Regions from separate parts of the Micromonospora sp. HUAS YX12 genome, predicted to be linked through region 1. Evidence: riboswitches for the same ligand, from Rfam matches in the RefSeq annotation. Region 1 holds a riboswitch; each other region holds the start of a gene.
The links. A riboswitch is a leader RNA that binds a small molecule or an ion and turns the genes downstream of it on or off. The one in region 1 is predicted to bind cyclic di-AMP.
Positions count from the first base shown of each region.

Region 1 (4,162 bases):
CATGCCTAACGACTCTCTCTCCAGCTGCCTCAGACGTCTCGGAGTGCTGGGGAACAAGCATGTGCCGCAGCTGTACCTGACCGCGGACATAAGTCAGCGCGTGGCCCTGCTACAGGGACTGATGGACACCGATGGTCACGTCGATGACCGGGGTCGGTGTGAGTTCGTCAGCACCAGGGAACATCTGACGGACGCAGTGGTCGAACTGGCCGCCAGCCTCGGCCTTCGACCAGTCAAACGAAAGAAGCGGGCGATGCTCAACGGCGTCGACAAGGGCCCGGCGTACCAGGTGAAGTTCACGCCGCATGTTCCGGTTTTCCGGCTTCCTCGGAAACTGGCCAGGCAGAAGCTCGATCGCTTCCACCGATTTCGATCGATCGTCGCCGTACAGCCGATGGAATCCGTACCTGTTCGCTGCATCGAGGTGAACGATCCACGCGGGATGTTCCTCGCCGGGCGATCGTTCATTCCCACACACAACTCGAGCCTGGGGCGGCTGGGCCTGCTGACCCACTCGACCGCCGGCTTCATCGACCCGGGCTTCTCCGGCCACGTCACGCTGGAGCTGTCGAACGTGGCGAACCTGCCGATCACGCTCTGGCCGGGCATGAAGATCGGCCAGCTCTGCATCTTCCGGCTCTCCTCGCCGGCCGAGCACCCGTACGGCTCGGCCGTCTACGGCTCCCGTTACCAGGGGCAGCGCGGCCCGACGCCGAGCCGGTCCTGGCAGAGCTGGCGCACCTGGCCGACCCGCTGACGGCGCCCACAGTTGTTAATAGGGGCCCCCTCCTCTACCGGAGGCGTTAAGAGGGGGCCCTTCCTTACACGCGGCCGTAGCTGTTGATGTCGCCGTCGTCGACCCGCTTCATGGTGATGGGCTTGCCGGACTGGGAGGCGTGCACCACCCAGCCGTCGCCCACGTACATCGCCACGTGGTGCAGGTCGCTGTAGTAGAAGACGAGGTCACCGGCGCGCAGCTCGGCCCCGCTGATCCGCTTCGTCACGCCGTGCTGCTGGCGTGCGTTGTGCGGCAGCGAGACACCGCCCTTGGCCCAGGCCGCCATGGTGAGGCCGGAACAGTCGAAGTGGTCCGGCCCGGCCGCGCCCCAGACGTAGATCTTCCCGATCTGGGCGCAGGCGAACTTGACCGCCGCCCCGGCCGGGCCGCCGGGGTAGCCGGCCGGGCACGGCGCCGGGCGCAGCGGGCCGCCGCCACCCTTGCCGTACACCTTGAGCCGCAGCTTCTCCAGCTCGGCGATCTCGGCGTCGATCTGCTTCTTCTTCGCCGCGAGCTGGGCCTCGGTACGCGCCAGCCCGGCGATCATCTCGTCCAGCGGCTTCTTCTTCGCCGCCAGCTCGTCGCGCAGCGCGGCGACGGAGCGCACCTGCTCGTGCTGGCGGTGCGCGAAGCGGTCGAGCAGTTCCAGGCCGTTGACCAGGTCACCGGGTGAGCGGCTGCCCAGCAGCGCGTTCACGGTGGAGAGGTTGTCGCCCTTGTAGGCGTCGGCGGCGAGCCCGCCGACCTGGCCGAGCGCGGCGTCCACCCGGGCCTGGAGGGGTGCGATCTGCCGGCCGAGCGCGTCGGCCTGCTTGCGCCGCGCGGCGAGCTGCTCGCGTACGGCGTTGACCTGTTCGATGACCGGTTCGAGCTTGTTCCAGTCGCGGTCGATCTGGGCCTCGATCTCGGCGACCGAGGGTTCGGCGTGTGCCGCCGTGGCGCCGCCGGTCAGGACGACGGCGGTGCCGACCAGGGCGGCGAGAGCGGTGGTGAAGCGGGACCAGCGGGTACGCGGCACAGCCGTGGACCGGTCGACCGACCGGTTCGACGACGGCCGCGGGGCATGGAGTGCCACCGGGCGTCCGTACTCCTTCTTCCGTACCGCCTACCGGGTTAGCTGACGGATTCGGGCGGGAAGGGAGCCGCCCTACCGCATCGCTGCGGATTCACCCCAGGTACCTGGTTCCCCGGCTCGCCCGGAGGCGACTCGGCGGTGTCGGACCGTCACCGACCGGGCTGGACGGTGAGACGTGCGGCCGACGATTGACCAGAGTAGGGACCACCGTTATCAATCCGCAACTTCCAGCGGCGTGACACTCCGTACGCGATGCGGGCCCGCACCCGGGCGGAGGTGAAATTTTCTTTCAGGCCTGATTACCCGCTGGAAAGGTATTGACCCTCGCGGGTGTACGGAGTCCCGCTGGGACACCCACACCGGGCAACCCAGCACCAGCGGCGGCTACGGCCCGATGCACCTGACCGACGCCGCGCACATCCTCGCCACGCCGGGCAGCGCCCACGTCGACGAGGACGAGGATCCGCGCGGCGACGACGCCCGCCCGCTCAAGCTCGATCCGGCCACGGCCGCCGCACCGAAGCGGGAGACCCCGCTGCCGCCCGCCTCGCTCCAGACGCTCGACGCGGCCGCCGCGCTGACCGGGCTCGACGCGCGGACGCTGCGGACCGACCCGGCCGCGAACATCCGCGGTGGCGCGGCGCTGCTGGCGTCGTACCAGAAGGCTCTGGGCGGGCCGGTCGGCGCCGGCACCGACCCGGCGGCCTGGTACGCCGCGGTGGCCCGGTACTCCGGCGCGGACACCTCCGACGCGGCGGCGGCCTTCGCCGACGAGGTGTACGACCAGCTCGGCCAGGGCGCCAGCCGGACCACCGACGACGGCCAGCGGGTCACGCTCGCCGCCACCGCCGCGAAGCCGGACCGTTCCCGCCTGGCCCGCCTCGGCCTGCGCCACGCCGAGCGGCCGGACGGGCTGGAGTGCCCGGTGCGGCTGGCCTGCGAGTGGATCCCCGCGCCGTACGAGCAGCTCAGCGACGACCCGGGCGACTACGGCAACCACGACCTGGGCGACCGGCCGAAGCAGCAGAAGATCGAGTACATCGTCATCCACGACACCGAGGGCTACTTCGGCCCGAGCGTCGACCTGGTGAAGCGGGCCGACTACCTGGGCTGGCACTACACGCTGCGCTCGGTGGACGGCTACATCGCCCAGCACGTCAAGACCAAGGACGTGGGCTGGCACGCCGGCAACTGGTACGTCAACGCGAAGTCCATCGGCCTGGAGCACGAGGGCTTCGCCGGTCAGGGCACCTGGTACACCGAGGCGATGTACCGGACCTCCGCCAAGCTGGTCCGCCACCTGGCGCTGAAATTCGGCATCCCGATGGACCGGCAGCACATCATCGGCCACGACAACGTGCCCGGCATCAACGCCGGCGCGGTGCGCGGCATGCACTGGGATCCGGGTCCGTACTGGGACTGGTCGCACTACTTCGACCTGATGAAGGCGCCGTTCCGCAGCACCGGCACGCCCCGTACCGGCCTGGTCACCATCGACCCGGACTTCGCCACCAACCGGCCGGCGTTCTTCGGCTGCAACCAGCAGCCGCCCGGCGTCCCGACGCCCACCCCGCCGGCGCAGCCGTGCCCGTCGCGCGGCTCCTCGTCGGTGATCCTGCGGACCGCGCCGAGCCCGGACGCCCCGCTCGTCAACGACCTCGGGCTGCGCCCGGACGGTACGCCGGACACGATGTACGTCTCCGACCACGGCGCCCGCGCCTCCGCCGGCCAGACGTACGCGCTCGCCGGCCGGCAGGGTGACTGGACGGCGATCTGGTACCTCGGCCAGAAGGCGTGGTTCCTCAACCCGGCCTCCGCGCCGACCGCCAAGTGGGCCACCGGCTTCGTGGTGACCCCGCGGCCCGGCAAGGCCACCATCCCGGTGTACGGGCGGGCCTACCCGGAGCAGGCCGCCTACCCGGACACCATCCCGTACCAGGCCATCTCGCCGCTGCAGTACACGTTCGCCGCCGGCCAGCGGTACGCGGTCGGCGGGGTGCTGCCCGGCGAGTACTACCGGGCGGTCTCGTTCGACGGTTCGGCCCCGGGTGACCGGACCGTGGTCCGCGGCGAGAACCGCTACGTGCAGGTCCAGTTCGGTCACCGGATCATGTTCGTGAACCTGGACGACGTGCTGGTCCTGCCGTCCCCGGTCGGCGCGCCGCGCTGACCCGGCACCGCACACGAGAAGGCCCCCGGTCCGTGACGGACCGGGGGCCTTCTCGCTGCCAGGGGGTGCGGGTCAGCTGACCCGGACGAAGCCGGCGAGCGGCTGGGTGTTGATGCTCGACACCTGGACCGGTTTACCG
Region 1 is NZ_CP157974.1:1,547,196-1,551,357, forward strand. It holds partial or broken gene ABIH81_RS07755 (hypothetical protein) at 122-238, shown strand; partial or broken gene dcd (dCTP deaminase) at 482-757, shown strand; gene ABIH81_RS07765 (NlpC/P60 family protein) at 822-1,853, opposite strand; cyclic di-AMP (ydaO/yuaA leader) riboswitch at 1,867-2,001, opposite strand; gene ABIH81_RS07770 (peptidoglycan recognition family protein) at 2,248-4,023, shown strand; gene ABIH81_RS07775 (NlpC/P60 family protein) at 4,096-4,162, opposite strand, start outside.

Region 2 (4,162 bases), 2.0 Mb from region 1:
GTGCTGCGGCGTGACATGTCCAACGTGGACGAGGTGCTCACCGACCTGCTCGACGCCGACCCGAAGGCGGCGCAGCGCTGGGCGGCGCGGACCCGGTACCTGGGCGACTTCCCCGCCGACGGGTACGCCGAGGCGTTCCTCACCGCCGCCCGCCGGGAGCTGGAACCCAACTGGGCGGTCCCGGCGCCGCGCGCCGGGGTGTAGGCCCGCTCAGAGGTACGGGTCGAGCAGGGCGAGCACCGCCTCCGGATCCTCGACGTGCGCGTTGTGGCCCAGCCCGGGCAGCGTCGCCACCGGCGCGCCCAGCTCCTTGAGCTGCGCGTCGGTCACCATCGGGTCCAGCTCGCCCCGGGCCAGCAGCACGGGCACACCGGTGGCGGCCAGCAGGGCCGGCAGCCGGGGCTCCCCGACCGCGAACGCGGCCGGGTCCATCGCGAGCCGCCAGCGGCCGTCCACCCGGCGCAGCCCCGCCTCCACCACCGGATGGTCCGGTGCGAACAGCCCGGCGAGCCCGGAGACCCGCAGGTAGCGGCGGGCCGCCTCGTCACGGGTGGCGAACCAGGTGACCGGCCGGGCGGCCAGTTCCGCCGACTTGGCCAGTTCGGCCGGGGACCAGACCGCCTTGATGCCGAGCCCCACCACCGCGTCGACCGGAAGCCCTCGCTGCCGGGCCGCGAGCGCCAGCGCCACCACGCCGCCGAGCGAGTGCCCGAGCAGCACCAGCCGGTCGTCCGGGCTGAGCCGGACCGGGCCGAGCCCGTCCACCACGCGCTGGGCCAGGGCCTCGAACGAGTAGCCGTCGAGCGAGGGCGACCAGCCGTGTCCCGCGAGGTCGGGGGCGAGCCAGCGGCCGGGCCAGCGGCGTTCCAGCAGCGGCGCCCAGGGCAGCCACACCTCGCCGGTGGCACCCATGCCGTGCAGGAGAATCAGGTGCCGCTTCCCCGTCACATCGCCCATTGGCGCAGTCTGCCACCGCCCGCACACGACACGCGAGACCGAACCCACCAAGCCGGCGCCCACCAGCCCGTCGACCTTGCGGTTCCGGCCCGCGGGATGCCCGGCTTGCGCGCTTTGACGGGGCCACAAGTGCAAGATCAGCGGGGCGGGGCGGGACGGGGAAGGCCGGCACCCCGGGGAGCGGGGTGCCGGCCTTCGGGCCGTGCGGGAGTCAGGCGGAGTAGCCGCGCGTGGAGACCCAGTGCGCCAGGTCGATCGTGGTGACCCAGTACGACGGCAGCGACGGGTCGGCCGAGTCGGCGATGCGTACGGTCCGGCCGTCGTCCTTGTAGCCGACCACAGCGACGTAGTGGCCGCCCGGGAACGAGTGCCAGCCGCCGTTGGTGTCGGTGGCGGTACCGGCGACGTTCGCGACGACCGCGCGGCCGTTGCTGATCGCCTCGACCACGTCGGCCTGGAGCCGGTCCATCTGGGCCGGGGTGGCGGTGCCGGGAATCATGCGGGTCCGGTACGGGTTGCCCTTGACCTGCTGGTTGAGCACCCGGGTGGTGTCCTCGGCCGAGTTGGTGCCCATCTCGGTGGTGCCGAGGGGCCCGGCGAGCGCGTCCTGGCTGCGCTCGATGCCCGCGGCGCTGAGCGCGTTGCGCACGGCGGCCGGACCGCAGTAGAAGTAGTTGATCTGCGCCTGGTAGTCGTAGTCGAGCGTCTTGCTCGACGGCGGCTTCGGCTTGGCCTTCGCCGTGGTGTCCGGGTCGGCCGTGGCCTTCTTCGACGGGGAGGCGCTCGGCGACGCGCCGGGTGCGGCGGAGGCGCTGGGCGACGTCTGCGGTACGGCGATGCGGGCCTCGCTGCGGCCGGCGGCCTGCTCGCCGAGGCGGGCGGCGCCGAGATCGGCGACCGCTGCGGTGTTCTCCTGGACCGGGGCGTCGTCACCGGCGGTGGCGACGGTGCCGGCGCCGGCGCCGGCGGCCAGCACGAGCGCGACGGCCGATCCGGCGACGATCTGGTACGGGCGTTCGGTGACGATCCGTCGCAGCTGACGCTTCAGGTGGTGCTTCACGAAATCCTCCACGGGCGTGAACGGCGCACGCCGGCCCGGCACGCGGAGGAACTCGCACGTGCTCGCGGGGCCGGATGGCCGGGGGATCGGGAACGCCCGTGATGCCGGGCGCCCAGGGGGCGGTTGCCGGTCGCGCGTCAGGCGAGCGCGGGCACCGCGGTGCCGTGGAGGCGGGGGGACGATCGAGGGGTGGGCACGAGGGGTACTCCTTCCGTGGCCGCCGACCGGGTTAGCTGACGGATTCGGGCGGGAAGTACGCCCTACCGCGGGCCGTCGGCCCGCGGATTCACCCCGATGCTGCTCATGGGTCCCCGGTTCGTGAGACACGATTAGGCGGGTCGGTGCGGTGTCGCCGTCGGCGATCGGTTACCGCATCGGACGCGCCGACACTACCGGTGGGTATGTTCCATGCCAAGCGCTCTCACCTGCGCAAACGTGCTCGGCGGTAACGGATTTCGGCACACCCGGTTACTGACTTCCCTCAATGGGACAAGCCGTTTCGACAGCACCCGGCGGCGGAAAGCGGACAGACGGCGAGCAGCGACCCGGCAATTGCGCGACTCGATGACCTGTTCTGCGCCCGGCGCCCGTTTCGGCGGCCCGGGTGACCGGGCTCACCACATTCCGGGTAACGATTCGGTCGAGACGACGCCTCAGCCGACCCGGGCCGGGCGCCACCGGGCGTTCCGCACGGTTGCGGGGACCGGCAGGCCGCTCGTCGTCGCGCTGCGGTTCGCCGGTACGGGCCGCAGCGCCGCCGTGGCCGCGTACGCCTCGGCGGCGAGCGTCCGGGCGGCCTCGGCGGCGAGTTCCGCGTCCCGCCAGGCCGCCCGTTCCCGCTCGGCGGCGCTCTCCCATCCGGCCCGGCGCCCGTCCCGGACGGTGCGGGCCAGCACGATCTCCTGCTCGGCCGGGTGCCGGCGCGGATCCCACCCGTTGCGGCGCGCCAGCACGTCGGCGAGCTGACGGGCGGTCAGGTCACCCCGCCAGTGCGCCGTCATGGCGGCGTGGTGCAGCCAGCGCTCCCGGGCCGCGTACTCGGCCGGGGTTCGCGGTGTGCGCGGGGCGGCCAGCGCGGCGGCGCCGGCCAGGCGGCGGGCGGCGGCGTCCGCCTCGTCGTACGCGGTCCAGGCCCGTTCCGCCTCGTCCTGCGCGGCCAGCCACCGCTCCCGGCGGCGACGGGCCGTCTGGGCGGCCCCGGCGGCGGCCACCGCCACCTCCTCGGCGTACCGGATCAGGTCGTCGCGACGGGCGGCGTCGGCGTCGGCCGGCTCGGGGGCGGCCTCCTCCGTGGCGTCGCGTTCGGGCCGGGCGACGAGCGCGGCGAGCAGGCCCAGCGCGAGCAGCAGCAGGAAGGACCAGATGGCGGCGGCCTCGGGCACGGCGGTGAGGAAGTGGTACAGAGCGGTCTGCGACATGGTCGGCACCTCACGGGAAGGACCTGGCGGGAGGGCCCGCACGACCTCGCCGGGGCGGCCGGTGGAACGGGCGCCGAGGGCGGGTGCGGGGATGACGTTCGGTGGGTGCGAGGAACGGGCGCGGCCCGTGGGCGGATCAGCGGGCGGGCGGGGCCCGCGGGCCGGCCGGCGCGGCGGCCCGTCCGGCCGGGACCGGCTCCGGGACGGCCGGGACGGTCGCCCGGGGCGCGGGCGCCGGGACACCGGCGGGAGAGGCCGGCCGCTCGGCCACGCGGTCGGCCTCCGGCCGCGCGGCGGTCGAGGTGCCCGTGACCGTGTACGCCGAGGCGGCGACCGCCGGAGCAGGGGCGGCAGCGGCGACACCGGCCGGCAGCGTGGCGGCGCCGAACGAGCAGGCGACGACCACGGCGAGACTGGCGAGCATCCGGGCGGTCCAGCGCGCGACCCACCACACGGGGCAGGTGAGCGCGATCGGAAGCACGGGTACAAATTACCGCCGAACCCCCACGAACGCACCGCCGCACGGCGTGTCGCGGACCGACCGGCAGGCGACGGCGCGTGTCAGTCCGGGTGACGCCGCCCGGCGTACTCGATGCCCTCGGCCCGGCCGGTGACGGACGTCGCGCCGCCGTCGGCGGCCGGGGTGGCGGCGTCCTCGGCGGGCCGGCGCGGAGCCGGCACCGCCGACGCGGCGGCCGGTACGCGCGACGCCGCGCGGGCCCGGCGG
Region 2 is NZ_CP157974.1:6,053,152-6,057,313, forward strand. It holds gene ABIH81_RS28690 (CDP-glycerol glycerophosphotransferase family protein) at 1-204, shown strand, start outside; gene ABIH81_RS28695 (alpha/beta fold hydrolase) at 211-957, opposite strand; gene ABIH81_RS28700 (C39 family peptidase) at 1,169-2,017, opposite strand; cyclic di-AMP (ydaO/yuaA leader) riboswitch at 2,221-2,363, opposite strand; gene ABIH81_RS28705 (hypothetical protein) at 2,671-3,435, opposite strand; gene ABIH81_RS28710 (hypothetical protein) at 3,572-3,916, opposite strand; gene ABIH81_RS28715 (acyltransferase) at 3,997-4,162, opposite strand, start outside.
Region 2: it holds a riboswitch for cyclic di-AMP, as region 1 does, so the genes downstream of both, ABIH81_RS28700 (C39 family peptidase) here and ABIH81_RS07765 (NlpC/P60 family protein) in region 1, are expected to answer to the same signal.

Region 3 (4,162 bases), 3.2 Mb from region 1:
CCCGTCGACCGAGGTGCACGCCGCGGCCGGCCCCGGCAACCACTGGTTCTACCTGCTGGCCAACGGCAGCAGCCCGACCAACGGTCAGCCGTCCAGCTCGACCTGCAACGGCAGCAGCGTGACCGGCCTGGGCATCCAGAAGGCCATGAAGATCATGTACAACGCGATGCTGCTGAAGACCTCCTCCTCGTCGTACCTGAAGTACCGCACCTGGACACTCCAGGCGGCGAAGAACCTCTACCCGAGCAGCTGCGCCGAGTTCAACACGGTCAAAGCGGCCTGGGACGCCGTGAGCGTGCCGGCCCAGTCCGGTGACCCGACCTGCGCCGGCGGCACCCCGACGCCCACCCCGAGCACCACGACCACCCCGCCGCCGGGCGGCTGCTCCGGCAACAAGCTCGCCAACCCGGGCTTCGAGTCGGGCAACGTGAGCTGGACCGCCTCGTCCGGCGTGATCACCACCGACAGCGGCCAGGCCGCACACGGCGGCTCGTACAAGGCGTGGCTGGACGGGTACGGCTCGTCGCACACCGACACGCTCAGCCAGTCGGTGACGATCCCGGCCGGATGCCGGGCGACGTTGAGCTTCTGGCTGCACATCGACAGCGCGGAGTCGACCACCAGCACCGCGTACGACAAGCTCACCGTCAAGGCGGGCGGCACCACGCTGGCCACCTACTCCAACCTGAACAAGGCCACCGGCTACGTGCAGCGGTCCTTCGACGTCTCGTCGCTGGCCGGCACCACGGCGACCGTCTCGTTCAGCGGCGTGGAGGACAGCTCGTTGCAGACGTCCTTCGTCGTCGACGACACCGCGGTCACCCTGAGCTGACCGTGCGCGGCCGGTCGTCCTCCTCCCGGCGGCCGGCCGCCTCGTCCTGTCAGGCCGGCCCCGTCGTTTCGGGGCTGAGCGTCGCAGCGTCACGCCGGCCGCCGGGTCAGGCCGGGCGCCCGGCCCGGGACGGGGTGCCGCGGTCGCGGTGGATCCGCGCGGCCGCCTCGTGCATCGCGCGGCCGAACAGCTCGGCCTGGTCGCCCATGCTGCCGAGCCGGGCGGCGAGCGCGTCGGCGTCGGCCCGCGCCGATGCGCTGACCTGGGCGTCCAGCTCGGACAGCGCCGCGTTGGCGGCGGCGACGAGGTGTCCGCAGAGGACGTCGAAGGGCTCGCCGGCCAGCTCCGGGTCGATCGCCACGGAATCCAGCCGGCCACCCTGGACGGCGACCGCGCGGACCCGCCCGCCGGCGGCCGTGCCCTCGGCCCGGAGCAGGTCGCCCGGCTCGCCGTCGGCGTGCGCCGAGGCCCGGGAGCGCATCGCGGTGAGCGCCTGCTGCGTGCGGGTCAGCAGCTCGTCGAGGCTCGCGGCCGCCGAGAACGGGTCGTTGGTCATATCCGCGCTTTCTTCACGTCTTAGCCGAGCACCGTGACCCTAGCAACCGGCTCCGACGAATCCCGGTCACCGGCTCTCGCGGGCCGCGCCCCGGCGCCGGGAGCAGGCCGGACACCGGCGATACGGCGTGTCGCGCGCGAACGCCCGGCCGGACGGACCGGCCGGGCGTTCTCCGGACCGCTGTCAGCGCAGGCGCAGCCGCTGACCGGGGAAGATCAGGCCCGGGTCGTCGCCGACCACTGCGCGGTTGCGCTCGTGCAGGACACGCCAGCCGCCGTCGACACGCTGCGCCACGGCGATCTCCGACAGCGTGTCCCCGCGCCGGACCACGTACGTCCCGGCGCCGGGCGCGGGCCGCGGTTCGGCCTTCGTCGCGGGCCGCTCCGGCACGGCCCTGCGCGTGGTGGCCCGCTTCGGGGCCGTCTTCTTCGGAGCCGACTTCTTCGGGGCGGCCTTCTCGGACCTGGCCGACCCGGCGCTCGCCGAGCCGCCCTTCCTGCCGCAGACCGGCCACGCGCCGACGCCCTGCCCGCGCAGTACCTTCTCCGCGACGGCGATCTGCTCGGACCGGCTGGCCAGGTCGGCGCGGGCGGCGTACCTCTGCCCGCCGTAGCCGTTCCAGGTGGCGCGGGAGAACTGGAGCCCGCCGTAGTAGCCGTTACCGGTGTTGATCTTCCAGTTGCCGCCTGATTCGCAGCGCGCGACCGCGTCCCAGTTGACGCCCGCGCTGGCCGGAGCGGCCGGACCGAACAGGGCCGCGGCGCCGACGGCGGCGCCGGCCACCACCGCTGCGAGAGCGGTACGGCGGCTTCGGGCTGAGTATTCAGTTGCCATGTGGATTCCTCCACGCCGACGAGGTGAGCTGTCGGGTTCGGGCCGAGGAGCCCGGCCGCCGGTGGCGGCTTCACCCCGAGGTGACGGTGCACCGTGGAACGTGTGGTTCCCCCGCTCCCGCGCGAGGTTCGGTTACCGGTGCCGGCGGCGGGATTTGGCGTTTCCGGCCCGCGGTGTCCGCGTCTGCGAACGAAACCGACGCTAGGGACGTTTTGCGACGATCGTCCACTTCTTGTGACGCTCTTCACCCGGCCGGGCTACCGGCGGCGGCGCTACGGTGGCAGGGCCAGGCAAGATCACGGGAGGGCGGGACGGATGACCGATCACGGACACGAGCTGACCTTCGGCGGCTTCCTCACGCCCGCCGCCGGGCAGCCCGACCAGGTGGTGGCGCTCGCCCGGCTCTGCGAGCAGGTCGGGCTGGACCTGGTCACGTTCCAGGACCACCCGTACCAGCCGGGCTTCCTGGACACCTGGACGCTGATGTCCTACGTGGGCGCCGCCACCGAGCGCATCCGCCTGGCCGGCAACGTGCTCAACCTGCCGCTGCGCCAGCCGGTGGTGCTGGCCCGCAGCATCGCCAGCCTGGACCTGCTCACCGGCGGCCGGGTCGAGCTGGGACTCGGCGCGGGCGCGTTCTGGGACGCGATCGAGGCGGCCGGCGGGCGACGCCTGTCCCCCGGCGCCGCCGTCGAGGCCCTGGACGAGGCGATCCGGGTGATCCGCGAGGTCTGGGACACCGACCGGCGCGGCATGATCCGGGTCGACGGCGAGCACTACCGCGTGGTGGGCGCCAAGCGCGGTCCGGCGCCGGCGCACCCGGTGGGCATCTGGGTCGGCGCGTACAAGCCGCGCATGCTGCGCCTGGTGGGCCGCGCCGCGGACGGCTGGCTGCCGTCCCTGTCGTACCTGCCGAAGGGCCCCGGCGAGCTGCCCGCCCTGAACGCGCTCGTGGACGAGGGCGCTCGGGCTGCAGGGCGCGACCCGGCCGCGATCCGCCGCATGCTCAACGTGACCGGCACGTTCGCCCGCTCGTCGGCCGGCTTCCTGGCCGGGCCGCCGGAGCAGTGGGTGGAGGAACTGGCCGGGCTCACGCTGGAGCACGGCATCACCACGTTCATCCTCGGCAGCGACGAGCCGCGCGCGATCCAGATCTTCGGTCAGGAGGTCGCGCCCGCCGTACGCGAGATGGTCGCCGCCGAACGCGCCGCGCCCGTCGGCGGCGCCCGCGCGGCCGACGACGAGCAGACCGCCGCCGGCGGCCCGAGCACGCTCGGCGTCACCCCCACCCCCGACCCGGGGGTACGCCTGAGCGCGCGCCGCCCCTGGGACGAGTCCACCCGCCCGAGCGCCCCGCCGCCACCGGCCGGACAGGTCTACCCGGCCCGGGGACAGGCCGCCGGGCAGCACCTGGTGGACGTGCACGACCACCTGCGCCAGGAGCTGGCCCAGGTGCGCGACCTGCTGGAGCAGGTCAAGCGGGGCTCGGTCACGCCGGGCCGGGCGCGGGCCGCGCTCAACGAGATGACCATGCGGCAGAACAACTGGACGCTCGGTGCGTACTGCGCGGCCTACTGCACGATGGTCACCCAGCACCACGGGCTGGAGGACGCCTCGATCTTCCCGCACCTGCGCCGCTCCGAAGCCGGGCTGGCGGCCGTGCTGGACCGCCTCGAGGAGGAGCACGTGGTGATCCACGGGGTGGTGGAGAGCGTCGACCGGGCGCTCGTGGAGCTGGTCCGCCGGCCCGGCGACTTCACCGGACTCCAGGAGGCGGTGGACCTGCTCACCGACACGCTGCTGTCGCACCTGTCGTACGAGGAGCACCAGATCGTCGAGCCGCTGGCCCGGCACGGCTTCTTCCCCGGCCAGCTGTGAGGTAGCTGACTTTTGTTTCCCTAAGTCAGGGCGGTACCGTCGACGCCATGACGGACCTCCTT
Region 3 is NZ_CP157974.1:4,791,873-4,796,034, reverse strand. It holds gene ABIH81_RS22840 (M4 family metallopeptidase) at 1-832, shown strand, start outside; gene ABIH81_RS22835 (YbaB/EbfC family nucleoid-associated protein) at 939-1,388, opposite strand; gene ABIH81_RS22830 (transglycosylase family protein) at 1,572-2,222, opposite strand; cyclic di-AMP (ydaO/yuaA leader) riboswitch at 2,221-2,366, opposite strand; gene ABIH81_RS22825 (LLM class flavin-dependent oxidoreductase) at 2,538-4,100, shown strand; gene ABIH81_RS22820 (helix-turn-helix domain-containing protein) at 4,148-4,162, shown strand, end outside.
Region 3: it holds a riboswitch for cyclic di-AMP, as region 1 does, so the genes downstream of both, ABIH81_RS22830 (transglycosylase family protein) here and ABIH81_RS07765 (NlpC/P60 family protein) in region 1, are expected to answer to the same signal.

Region 4 (4,162 bases), 1.7 Mb from region 1:
TGCCGCTGCCCGACGCGGTCCGGTCCACGGGCGTGCCGCCGATCGAGCGCACCGTGCCCGCCGCCGACCTGCCGGCGGCCACCGTCGACGCGGCCGAGGCGCTGCTCGCGCAGGTGGAGGGCACTGTCGGCGTGATCACGCCGGTGCCGCGCCGGGACGAGGTGGCCGGCTGGCTGGGCGCGCTCGGCGCGGGCCGGCTCCAGGTCGTCACCAGCCTCCAGGCCAAGGGCATGGAGTACGACGGCGTGGTGCTGGTGGCACCGAGCGAGATCCGGGCCGACCCCGGCTCGGGCGTACGCACGCTCTACGTGGCGCTGTCCCGGGCGACCCAGCGCCTCACCACGCTCGACCCGGTGGGGTGAGTGGTCTCGCCGCCACTCGCAGTTCACTTGCATACATAGCGATGTGAACATACATTAGGCCGGGCCGGTACGCGGCAGGGAGGGTGTTGGCGTGGGCGCAGGTCATGACCACAGCGGCGCGGTGGCCAACGCGGCGCACCGCCATCGGGGCCGGCTCTGGGCCGCCTTCGCGCTGCTCGCCGTTCTGATGGTGGTCGAGGCGGTGGCCGCCTTCACGACCGGCTCACTGGCGCTGCTCTCCGACGCCGGGCACATGTTCACCGACGTCCTCGGCATCGGCATGGCGCTGGCCGCGATCACCGCCACCCGCCGCGCCGCCACCGATCCGCAGCGCACGTTCGGCCTCTACCGGCTGGAGGTGCTCGCCGCCCTCGCCAACGCCGTGCTGCTCGGCGCCGTCGCGATCTACGTCCTGGTCGAGGCGGTTCGCCGCTTCGGCGAGCCGCCGGAGGTGCTGGCCGGCCCGATGCTCGTGGTGGCGGTGCTCGGCCTGCTCGCCAACATCGTCGCGTTCGCGCTGCTGCGCGCCGGGTCGAAGGAGAGCATCAACCTGCGCGGGGCGTACCTGGAGGTGCTCGGCGACCTGCTCGGCTCACTCGGCGTGATCGCCGCCGCGCTGGTCATCGCGGTGACCGACTGGTGGTGGGCGGACCCGCTGGTCGCCGTCGGGATCGGCCTGTTCATCCTGCCGCGCACCTGGCGGCTCGGCCGGGCCGCGCTGCGCATCCTGGTGCAGGCCGCGCCGGAGCACCTCCAGGTGACCGCCGTGCACGACCGGCTGGCCGCGGTGCCCGGCGTGGCCGAGGTGCACGACCTGCACGTCTGGACGCTCACCTCGGGCATGGAGGTGGCGTCGGCGCACCTGACCACCGACCCGGGCGTGGACCCGGGCGTGGTGCTGGCCGCCGCGCGGGCCGCCCTGCACGAGGACTTCTCCATCGATCACGCCACGTTGCAGGTCGAACCCGGAGCGTCGACCGGCGTGTGCGGACAGACCGAGTGGTGATTAGGACACACTTAAATCACTGTGCCTAATGTAGTCTTATGCCGGTTTTGCCCCGCCTAGTGGCACTGCTCCACGGAGCCGTGCCCGGGCAGCGCCGGTAGTCTCGGTCGCGGCCGCACCCGCGGGCGCCACCGGTCCCGGTGGGGCGGCCGTCGCCTAATCGTCCGAAGGGACGAGCCGGGGAACCACGTACGTGGGGTGCATCCGCGTCAGCGGTAGGGATCTTCCGTCCCGAACCCGTCAGCTAACCCGGTCGGCGTTGACGGAAGGACGTGTGAATGCCCCCAGTGGCACCTGTACGACGGACGGCCGCCCGGTTGGCGGCCCTGCTCGTCGCGACGCTGACCCTCGGCGTCGCGACCGTTCCGGCCTCCCCCGCCTCGGCGGCGCCGCCGACCGGCCTGCTCGCCGCCGCGCCCGGCGACGACGAGGGCGGCACGCCCGAACTGCGTGCCCAGCTCGACGCGGCCGGCAAGGGCTGGCTGGAGGCGAAGGCGGCGCTGAACCGGTCGGTGAGCCGCCAGAAGCAACTCGACGAACAACTCAAGACGGTCGGCGCCGAGCTGGCCGTCCGGGACGCCAAGGTCGGTGAGATCGCGGCTGTGGCGTACCGCAACGGCCGCCTGGGCACCGCCGGGGCGCTGCTCGGCAGCAGCAGCCCGGAGGGCTTCATGGACCGGGCCGCCGCGCTGGAGCAGGTCGCCGCGCACGAGGACCGAACGCTGCGCGACCTGATCGCCACCCGGGACGAGGCCACCCGCACCCGCGCCCAGCTCGACGGCGAGATCCGCGAGCAGCGCAAGCAGGTGGCGGTGATGGGCAAGCGCAAGGAGCAGGCCGAGCGCGCCCTGGAGGTGGCGAACGACCGGCCCTCGCGCAGCAGCAGCAGCGGCGGTGGCAGCGTCCAGGGCACCTCCAGCAAGAACGCGAAACCCGCGCCGCGCAACTCGGACGGCTCCTGGCCGTCCGAGTCGTGCAGCGTCAACGACCCGACCCCGGCGAACGGCTGCATCACCCCGCGCACGCTGCACGCGCTGCAACAGGCCAAGGCGGCGGGCTTCACCCGGTACGTCTCGTGCCACCGGCCCAGCGGCTCGGGTGAACACCCGAAGGGGCGGGCCTGCGACTTCGCCGCGCAGAAGAACGGCTTCGGCGGCGTGGCCACCGGCGGCGACCGGACGTACGGCAACAACCTGGCCGCGTACCTCGTGCGCAACGCCGACCCGCTCGCCGTGCTCTACGTGATCTGGTTCAAGCAGATCTGGCTGCCCAGCAGCGGGTGGAAGTCGTACAGCGGCGGCAACGGCGACCCGTCCAGCGACCACACCAACCACGTGCACCTGTCGGTGTACTGAGCGCGCCTGAGAGGGCCGGTCGGCCGGATCAGGCCGGGCGGTCCTCCAGGGTCGCTCCGAGACGCGCCGCCAGGCCCAGGTGAGCCGCCCGGGCCTGGCGGAACGCGTACCCGAACAGTGGCGGCGGCGCGGTGAGCGTGATCTCCACGTCGATGCGTACCGTGCCGTCGGGCTCGTCGCTCAGCCGGGTGTGGTTGCGTACCGTCGTCGCGGGCTGCTGCCGCGCCACGGTGACCACCTCGTCCTCGCTGGCGATCAGCACGTCCGCCTGGTACGTGACCGGGAAGTGCAGCGGGCCGAGTTGCAGCCGGTCGGTGATCGCGTAGCTGGCCAGCGCGCCCGGCCGGGACGGCAGCTTCCGGACCCGGACGATCAGCGGATGCAGCTCACCCTGGCGACTCAGGTCACCCAGCAGGGCCACCGCTTCGGCCCGGCTGCACCGGGCCTGCACGGTGTAGCTGAAGCTGTCGCTGCTCTGCAAGCGGGCCCCCTCGCCGTCGTACGTCGCGACGATCGTCCCGTACCGGCGCCGGACTGGCAACGGGTAGAAGGTCCCCTGGCCGCAGGGGGTGTGAACGGCGCTCAGGCGCCGGGCAGCACCTCGGGGGTGTCGTCGGCGAACCACGGCTCGGGCGCGCCGAACAGGCCGAGCAGGCCGGTCACCCAGAGCTGCCGGTGCACGAACCGGCTCGGCTCGATGACCACGAGCTTGACGCCGCTGACCTCGCAGGTCTGGAAGCCCGCGACCATGGCGCTGATGCCGACCGAGTCGATGAACGTGACGAGCCGCATGTTCAGCTCGATCCGCGAGGGTCGGCCCTTCGCGAGCACTTCGGCGATCGCTTCCCGCACCTCGTACGCGGTGTCGACGTCGATCTCCCCACGGGGCGCGATCTGGACGACACCACCCGGCCGCACCGACTTCACGATCGACAGGCTCACGCGAGCACCTCCACTCGCCCATGACGGGCGCCTCATCAGTACGCGGGCCGCGACCGAGCGTATTCCTCCAACGGCCCGGTCGCCACCCCCCGGGATGAGCAATTCGCAGACTGGGCACACCTGGGCGTACCCAATCCGGACTTCCGGGTTCCAGTTTCCCCTTCAAGGCGGGTCGCGGCCAGCCGTGCGGCCGGGCGGGCCCGCCGATCCGCCGACCAGGGTAGCGGGCGCACGCACGTCCCGTGAGCACCGGTCCCGGCGCGTTCGGGTGGTTCGTCCCGATCGCCGCCCGGATCGCCCGTGACCCGGGCATGGTTTGGCGGGCGCGCCGGTGGGGCACTGCCCGAGACAGTGAACCCGCCGGATGAACACCGGAGTCCGAAGTGGCCGCCGGCCTTCGGCACCCGAGGAGGTAGAACGATGTTCGGATCCAACCTGCTGGACCGCCGGGGCAAGGCCGAGCGGGTCGCCGACCAGGCGTGGCAGCACCTGGTCTC
Region 4 is NZ_CP157974.1:3,223,792-3,227,953, reverse strand. It holds gene ABIH81_RS15765 (AAA family ATPase) at 1-362, shown strand, start outside; gene ABIH81_RS15760 (cation diffusion facilitator family transporter) at 454-1,368, shown strand; cyclic di-AMP (ydaO/yuaA leader) riboswitch at 1,512-1,642, shown strand; gene ABIH81_RS15755 (hypothetical protein) at 1,647-2,723, shown strand; gene ABIH81_RS15750 (SRPBCC family protein) at 2,752-3,264, opposite strand; gene ABIH81_RS15745 (STAS domain-containing protein) at 3,306-3,665, opposite strand; gene ABIH81_RS15740 (hypothetical protein) at 4,086-4,162, shown strand, end outside.
Region 4: it holds a riboswitch for cyclic di-AMP, as region 1 does, so the genes downstream of both, ABIH81_RS15755 (hypothetical protein) here and ABIH81_RS07765 (NlpC/P60 family protein) in region 1, are expected to answer to the same signal.